DNA from 2 places in the Turicibacter sp. TJ11 genome. Region 2 is predicted to be linked to the other one. Evidence: riboswitches for the same ligand, from Rfam matches in the RefSeq annotation. Region 2 holds a riboswitch; the other holds the start of a gene.

Region 1 (4,433 bases), 950 kb from region 2:
TTAATTATTTTAAATGAAGATGGATTACTAGAGGAGATGAAGGACAATATTAAACAATTATCTCGACCATATTCAGCTAAAACTATCGTTGAGGATGTGCTAAAAGATAGCGATGAATACTACAAACAACCATTATAAAGTTTTAAAATTAACACATTTAAAAGCTCAAGATTATGAAGTAGCGATTCAAACACCAACTGAACAAGTTGTTTTATTACCTGTTCATGAAGAATTAGTTTTAAAGTTTCGTTTAGTCGTTGGAAAAGAACTTGATCAATCACAAGTTACCGAGTTAAATGGAAAGCTTGATTTAGGGCGGGCTTATCAATATGCTTTAAACTTATTATCTAAAAAATCTTATACGACAGCTCAAATTTATGAGAAGTTAGAAGCAAAAGAATATGAGATGGATATTATTCAAGACGTGCTAAGACGTTTAGTTGATGTTGGATTATTAAACGATGAACAGTACACGATTTCCTATATGAATCATCAAGTCGTGATGGGAAAAAAGGGACCGAATAAAATTAAGCAAGAATTATTACAAAAGGGAATCGCGGAGCGCTTGATTAATCAATATTTAAATCTCTATGAGGAAGAAACACAAGTTGAAAATGCGCTCAAAATAGCCGATCAACTTGTTCGAACGAATAAAAAATACGGACCGCATTTTATTAAACAAAAGATTTCTCAGTCTTTAATGTTAAAAGGATTTAGTCGCTCTGTGATTGAGAAAGTAGTTAATCAAATCGTTTTAATCGAAGATGAAGAAAATTCTATTTTAGCCCAACAAGTCGAAAAGCTTTATAGAAAACATCAGCGCCTTTCAGGCTATGAAAAAAAGGTCAAAGTTATTCAATCGTTAATGAGAAAAGGATTTGACTATCACGATATTGCTTCTGTCTATGAGCAGTTAGAAGAAGAAACAAACGATTAATTGAGGAAGGGGGACTCGAAGAGTCCCTTTTGAGTTTAAAAAGGAGATTGTTTATGGCACAACCGGTTTACTTAAGGGTAAAACAATTAATTGAGGAAGAAATTAAACACTTAGTTTCAAATGCAATGATTCAATCTGAGCGTGATTTAGCTGAAAAATATAATGTTTCAAGAATGACAGCTCGAAAAGCCATTGAAGAACTGATTAAAGAGGGAAAATTGTATCGTAAAGATAAGGTCGGAACGTTTGTTGCAGATGGAAAGTTACATGAACCTGTTGCTGAGTTAGTAGGATTTACGTCTGAAATCATTAGTAAAGGAATGAGACCCCATACTAAGGTAGTTAATTATGAAATTATTCAAGCAGATGAACGATTAGCCAAGCACTTAGAAATTAAAGTGAATGATCGTGTTCATAGTTTATTGCGTTTACGTATGGCAGATAATCGCCCAATGACGCTTGAACATACTTACATTCCGCTTTCTGTTGTCAAAGAATTACCTGAGTCAGTTATTCATCGTTCTATTTATGCATTTTTAGATGGTGAACTAAATGTTAAAATCGCATCAGGTTCACAGATGGTATCTGCGATTAAGGCAGATGAACAGATTTCAGAATTACTGGAAGTTCCGCTTCATGATCCGTTGATTTATCTTGAATTAACGTCAGTTTTAATGAATGGACAAGTTTTAGAATTTGTTGAGACCTATGCAAATCCTCAAAACTATAAAGTCATGATTCATTCTAGGCGTAAGTGGTAAGTCGTTAATGCTAGAGATGTAGTTTAAATATGTTTTTAATACTACAAAAGAGAGTTACCCTTCGTTAAAAAGTAAGATTAGTTAAATCATTATAAATAATGAAATGCGTTTCATATAAGATAGAGTTGACAGATGATGACTAAGAAGCTAAAATATAACTGTAAATTGAATCCATTTAATAAATCTTCGAGGCAGGGTGAAAGTCCCTACCGGCGGTATAGCCCGCAAGCCGTATGGTTGATCTGGTTAAATTCCAGAGCCGACAGTTAGAGTCTGGATGGGAGAAGATTCGTTTTTGATATACTCTTTTTTAGATATATCTCACGAAGATTTATTACGTGAGATCTTTTTGCATTTCACAAAATTTATCTAATTAAGGAGGAGAGTATATGAAAAACTCTAAACATTTATTTAGTAGCACAAAAAACTTAGTTATTTTAGGTGTTTTCATTGCCCTAGGAACAATCTTAATGCTCATTGAGATTCCGTATCCAATTGCACCGTTTTTAAAGTTTGATTTAAGTGAATTAATTGTTCTGTTAACGGTAGAGGTTTTTGGATTAATTCCAGCGATTATAGTTGCTTTGTTTAAATCACTTGTCAATATTATGTTAGGAATGAGTGCAACCCCTATGCATATTGGTTCTATTACGGCGTTTATCGCTTCTTCTACTATTGCATGTTTATATTATTTAACGAAGCAATCGTCTTATAAATTTTTTCGTATTTTAATGATTATTTTTGGGTTTACGGCTGTTTTAACACTTTGTAATTATTTGTTTATTACGCCTATTTATTTTGGTGAGTTAACATTTTTAGATGTTAGAGATTGGGTGACACTAAATCAATTCATTCCAGGACTTCCATTTAATCTAGGATATGGAGCAGCTGTATTATTTACTTATATTCCGTTTAACATGATTAAAGGATTATTAGTCTTAGGCGTTTATGAATTAATTGCACCCCGCTTGTTAGAAGCCATTCAAAAGATTGTAAAAATCAATAAAACAAGATTAATCGTGTCAAAATAAAATAAATGATGATGTAATTTGATGAGAAGGTGATGGCCTTCTCTTTTTTTGATATAATAAATAAAGGAAAAAATAGAGTTAATGAAAAGAAGGTAAGATAATGGGGATAGAGGGGATTTTATGAAGAAGATAATCTATATCATAGGATTTATCTTAATAGTTATTGGAGTATATGAAAATATGAACAGGCTGTCAGACTCTAAAGATAAAGTCTTACATATTTGGGTAAGTCGCGAAGAATATGACGTATTAAAAGAAGTCAATCCTATCTTCGAATCGTTGCATCAGGCCCAGATAAAGATGCAAATCGTTAGTTCTGAACAAGTTATTTCAACGCTCCCGTTATATACCGCATCTTTAGAATATCCAGATGTGATTACCGCATCTCATACGTTGATTTCAGAATTAGTCTCTAAAAATGCGATTAGTCCTATCAGTGAAGTCTTTGAAACCTTTAATATTTTGCCAATTGTTATGTCAGGGTTTAAAGTAAAGGGAGAATATTATGGAATTCCTTATAATGCTCAAACTGATATTTTATTTTATGATCAAGAGGTTTATCCTGAAGGCATTAGTTCGTTTTATGATTTTGATGAAGATAGCGAGATGTCTTTAGTGATGGATTATCAAAATATTTATCATATTAATCCGTTTATCACTGGTTTTGGTGGATATACAATTGGGGTTGATAATTTTGGTGACACTAATTTTTATGATATTGGAATTAACAAAGAAGAATCTGTACAAGGATTGAGTACAATGCTTGGGCTGCTTAATAAAACAGTGATTTATGATGATGAATTTGATATCTATCAATCGTTTATTAATAAAGAAGCTAATTTAATGATTGCTCCAGCCTCATTAATTACATCACTAGAACAGGTGTATCCTAGCTTAGGATACCAAGCTATTCCTAATTTCAAAGACGATCTTTTGCCGTATACTTATATGAAGATTGATACTTACCAAGTGACAAAATTAAGTCAAAATAAAGAATTAGCGATCGAGTATTTAAGATTTTTATTAACTGAAGATGTAGCAGCTTTGCGTTATGAAAAAAATCAATCGATTGCTCCTGTTGATTATGAAAATATCATTTCACAGGATGCTTACTATGGGGTTGTTAAAAAACAATTACATCGCTCCGTACCGTTACCTAATCAAGCTGAGTTTAGTTATTTATATCGACCATTTGCTGAAGCTGCCACGCATTTTTTAGTTGTTCCAAACCAAATTCAAAAGATTATGGACGATACGGTGAATCAAATTAATGAAGAATTAGAAAATATAATGAAATAAGGGTAGGACTTATCGTCCTACTTTTTTATTGAAAATAGGTAATCGGTTTTAGAAAGTTCTTTATTGTTTTTAAAATAAGAGGTAGATATAATTATAGTGATTTTGAGGGTTTTAATAAAAGGGGGATAGCTTTATGGAGAAAAAGTGGTGGCATCGATCAGTAGTATATCAAATTTATCCAAGAAGTTTTAAAGATACAAGTGGGAATGGAATTGGTGACTTAAGAGGAGTCATCGAAAAGTTAGATTACTTAAAAGAATTAGGAATTGACGTTATTTGGTTATCTCCTGTTTATCAATCACCAATGGATGATAACGGATATGATATTTCAAATTATCAGGGGATAGCACCCGAGTTTGGAACAATGGCAGATATGGACGAGTTAATCGAGCAAGCGAATCAACG
Region 2 (4,433 bases):
AACCCACACGACACAAGATGTGGTGTGGGTTTTCTTATTCTTTTGTGACAGGATATAAAAAAGAGTTTGATTAACTCGATGCCTCCCGCTACAAGGATTGATTTAAATAAATGACTCCTAACTATCCATCCACTCGGCTTCTATCCTAGCGTATATTCAGGTGCAGTGGATGTGCTAGTTAGAGGTGCTTGGGTTACAACAGAAAATTGATATTTATTGTACAATTAAGATAAAAGGGTGATTAAAGGGATTAAATAACAGGATGTTCTGTACTGTTTTCAACAAGCAAAATGAAGCATGAAGTACTCTCGTGATAATAAAAGTAAAAAAGCCCATAACCTTAGTTATGGGCGAGGAAATTATCGGTTTCTGATAGAAAGATAATCTCTCCAAAATTAACATATAAACTTTCTTCTCCTGTTTTTACGTTTCGCACATAGGTTTGAAAGTGGTAATCTGAATTCAGTAATCCCTCTAATAAAGCACCAAAAGGTGTCAGGTGTTTGCTGTAAGAAAAGAACACAAAGGTTTCATCTTGAGAAAGAGCCTTTGGAACGTAACCTGGTGAAAACTTTGCATCATATGTTCCGTAGAAATTTTTGATTAACATGCTTTCATCCGTAATGACATCTTTTAAGTATAAACTACCATCTTCTTCGTAAAGTCTATCTTCAGCCGTTGGGGAGTGAACACGCCAATCTTCTTCTAAACCGAGGGTGGAAATTCCAAGAGAGGTTGCTATTCCATCCTCATTTAATTCAAAAAGTCCCCAATCTTCTAATGTGTCATCATAGGCTTCAAAAATAAGACGGTTATTGGCTTTATCATAGGTAATACCCGAAACGTTTCCATTATCAATAGAATCTTGATGTTGGTAGAGTAATTGTTCATTCTCTAAATTAGCTTGAGCGGTATAAATTTTCAAAATGGAATCTGTATCACGTCGGGTATATATAATTTGACCGGTTAACTCATTTAAAACATCTTGATTGTATTGTCCCCCGACACATCCCCATGCAAACAATGAGAGTAAGCCAATGATCACAATAGCCAGACTGAACCTAATTATTTTCAATACTTTCATTTTTTATGTCTCCTTATCGGTTAATTTTTACTTATCAGGAACTATATTAGTCTTATCCTCTTGATTATATCATAAAAATAGGAAAAACTTTACATTTTACAACCATAGAGTAAAATTTAGTTATGTAAAAATTAAGGTATTTTACTCTTTTCAACTCCAAAACTGAGACTGTTGACTAAGCATCCATCCCTTTTCTCCCCATATCGTGCCGATATTGGGGCGGTGGGGTGGTTGCTTAGTTTTTTTATCTAACAAAGAGCGTTCTTAGTAGCGGGACTTGAATACTTAGAGATTATCATAGTAGAGGGGAGTTTCCATCCCAAACGGTTGCAAGGCAACGGATTGGGTTGGAAGGTGTTTAAATCTCATGTATTTAACAGGGATTAGCTTTTATTAGATTAATCTTCTCATTCAAGAGAATTTTTAGATAACAAGACGATAAGAAAACCCACACGACACAAGGTGCGGTGTGGGTATCTTTATTCTTTTGAGACAGGATATAAAAAAGGAATTTTAATAACAAGAGGTATCCCGCTACCAGAATTGACCTAACTACATTTCCCCTAACTCACCATCCACTCGGCTTCTATCCTAGCGGGATATTCAGGTGTGGTGGATGTCTTAGTTAGGGTACTTTGATATAAGGGGTTTTATGATAACAGTAAAGTGTTATCATATGTACGGCTCTTCTCTATAACTATTAGCAGGACAGATGAAGAGAAAAAATATAATTTTCTATTGACTTTTAAATAATTACTTTTTATAATTACCGTATAATTAAATAAATCTTCAGGGCAGGGTGAAATTCCCTACCGGCGGTACAGCCCGCGAGCCGTAAGGCATGATTCGGTGAAACTCCGAAGCCGACAGTATAGTCTGGATGGAAGAAGATAAGAGATGTTTATATAGATTAACTATATACTTTTTCTGATGCTTATTTGCTCTGGAATATTTTAAATATTTCAGAGCTTTTTTAGGTTGAGTATATATAATCTAATAACTGTTTAAAAGGATTTGTTTTTAATCATTAATTATTAAGTCTAATTGGTCAATGGAGACTTGTAATGAATGAGTTAATAATTCTTTTAATAGTTTAATGATCTAAAAGCCCTGATTATTAAATCGGGGCTTTTTCTTTTGTTCTAAATGCCCGAATTTTAAGGAGGATAAGAGTTTGGATGAACAATATATGCAGATCGCTCTGGAGTTAGCCCAAAAGGGAAAAGGTCATGTAAATCCAAATCCATTAGTTGGAGCAGTCATTGTCAAAGATAACCAGATAATTGGATCAGGATATCACCAAAATTATGGTGAGGCTCATGCGGAAGTTAATGCACTTAATAGTTTAAAAACTTCTGCTAGAGGGGCTACTCTGTATGTAACATTAGAACCATGTTGCCATTATGGAAAAACTCCTCCATGTGTAGATTTAATTATTAAACATCAAATTGCAAAAGTTGTCATTGCCTGTTTGGATCCGAATCCACTCGTTTCGGGAAAAGGTGTTCGAAAATTAAAAGAGGCAAGTATTGAAGTTGTTGTAGGTGTGTTAGAAGAAGAGGCGATTAAAGTTAATCAGATTTTTATGCACTACATAAAAACTAAAAAGCCATTTGTTTTATTTAAAATCGCCATGACTTTAGATGGTAAAATCGCGACAGCTAGTGGTGATTCTAAATGGATTAGTGGACAACAATCACGTCTTGAAGTTCAGCAGTTGAGAAATGAACTGATGGCCATCATGGTAGGAGTGAATACAGTGATTAAGGATGATCCGTTATTAACTTGTCGAATTCCAGATGGACATCATCCTATAAGAATAATTGTCGATAGTTCATTAAGAATCCCCTTATCATCAAAAGTTATTCATGATAAAGCGGCAAAAACCATCATTGCAACAACTGATCGTTCTCCTATGAATAAACGTTACCAATTAGAAGAGTTAGGTATTGAAGTATTGGTAATTAAAAAGAAAAATAATCGTGTCGATTTAAATGACTTAATGACAGTATTAGGGGAATTAGGCATTGATAGTGTGTTACTTGAAGGTGGAGCTGCGTTAGCCTATTCAGCTTTAGAAGCAGGAGTTGTCAATAAAGTTCAAGTATATGTGGCACCTAAGTTAATTGGAGGAGAACAAGCCAAAACTCCAATTGGTGGGGATGGGGTTTCTAGGTTACAAGATGCTTTTAAACTTTCAGATTTAAACGTGCGAAGAATAGGAGAAGATATTGTATTAGAAGGAGATTTAATGTAGGACGGAGGAGTTAAATGTTTACTGGAATTATTGAGGAAGTAGGCACGATTAAAGGAATTAAAAAAGGAGAAAAGTCATCTAAACTAACTATCGTAGCTCATAAAGTCTTACAGGAAACAATGCTAGGAGATAGTATTGCTACGAATGGAGTGTGTTTAACCGTTACTAAGTTAGGTCAAGACTGGTTTGAAGCGGATGTCATGGCTGAAACTTTGCGTCGTAGTAATTTAAATGACTTAGTGCTTGGTAGTTCAGTCAATTTAGAACGTGCTATCCAATTGAAGAGTCGTTTAGGTGGTCATCTTGTCAGCGGTCATATTGATGGTTTAGGCCAAATTGTTTCAAAGAGAAAAGAAGATAATGCGACGTGGATAACAGTGAAGGCTCCTTATCATCTCTTGAAGTATGTTGTAGAAAAAGGCTCTATTGCAATTGATGGAATTAGTTTAACAGTTGCAACAGTTGAGGAAACGTGTTTTTCAGTTTCAATTATTCCACATACAGGTCAGGAGACTACTTTATTAAATAAAAAGCTAGGAGACTCAGTTAATTTAGAAGTTGATATGATTGGTAAATATGTTGAGAAATTTTTAAACTTTCAATCTAAAACTATTTCAAACACTAGTACGATTAGTGAAGAATTTTTAAAAAATCATGGTTTTTTATAAGGAGGAATTAGATGTTTAATCAGATTGATGAGGCAATTGAAGCCATTAGACAAGGAGAAATGATCATTGTTTTAGATGATGAAAGCCGAGAGAACGAAGGAGATTTATTAATGGCAGCTGATTTAGTGACAGCTGAATCCATTAATTTTATGGCGATGTATGGACGTGGATTAATTTGTATGCCCATAGAAGAGAATTTAGCTCATAAATTAAACCTTCATCCAATGGTACTAGAAAATACAGATCATCATGGAACGGCATTTACAGTATCAATTGATCACGAAGAGACAAGTACTGGAATTTCTGCTTATGAGCGAGCCTTAACCATACAAAAGGTATTGGAAGAACAGAGTCAGGCGATTAATTTTAAACGTCCCGGACATATGTTCCCGTTAATTGCTAAAGAAGGAGGTGTTTTAATCCG

The links. A riboswitch is a leader RNA that binds a small molecule or an ion and turns the genes downstream of it on or off. The one in region 2 is predicted to bind FMN.
Region 1: it holds a riboswitch for FMN, as region 2 does, so the genes downstream of both, JRC48_RS11575 (ECF transporter S component) here and ribD (bifunctional diaminohydroxyphosphoribosylaminopyrimidine deaminase/5-amino-6-(5-phosphoribosylamino)uracil reductase RibD) in region 2, are expected to answer to the same signal.

What each region holds. Positions count from the first base shown of each region.
Region 1 covers NZ_CP069349.1:2,403,646-2,408,078, forward strand. The annotation lists gene JRC48_RS11560 (glycosyltransferase) at 1-138, shown strand, start outside; gene JRC48_RS11565 (RecX family transcriptional regulator) at 113-937, shown strand; gene JRC48_RS11570 (GntR family transcriptional regulator) at 991-1,698, shown strand; FMN riboswitch at 1,877-1,991, shown strand; gene JRC48_RS11575 (ECF transporter S component) at 2,088-2,729, shown strand; gene JRC48_RS11580 (extracellular solute-binding protein) at 2,850-4,028, shown strand; gene JRC48_RS11585 (alpha-glucosidase) at 4,162-4,433, shown strand, end outside.
Region 2 covers NZ_CP069349.1:698,212-702,644, forward strand. The annotation lists gene JRC48_RS03280 (hypothetical protein) at 341-1,084, opposite strand; FMN riboswitch at 1,866-1,980, shown strand; gene ribD (bifunctional diaminohydroxyphosphoribosylaminopyrimidine deaminase/5-amino-6-(5-phosphoribosylamino)uracil reductase RibD) at 2,259-3,341, shown strand; gene JRC48_RS03290 (riboflavin synthase) at 3,356-4,009, shown strand; gene JRC48_RS03295 (bifunctional 3,4-dihydroxy-2-butanone-4-phosphate synthase/GTP cyclohydrolase II) at 4,021-4,433, shown strand, end outside.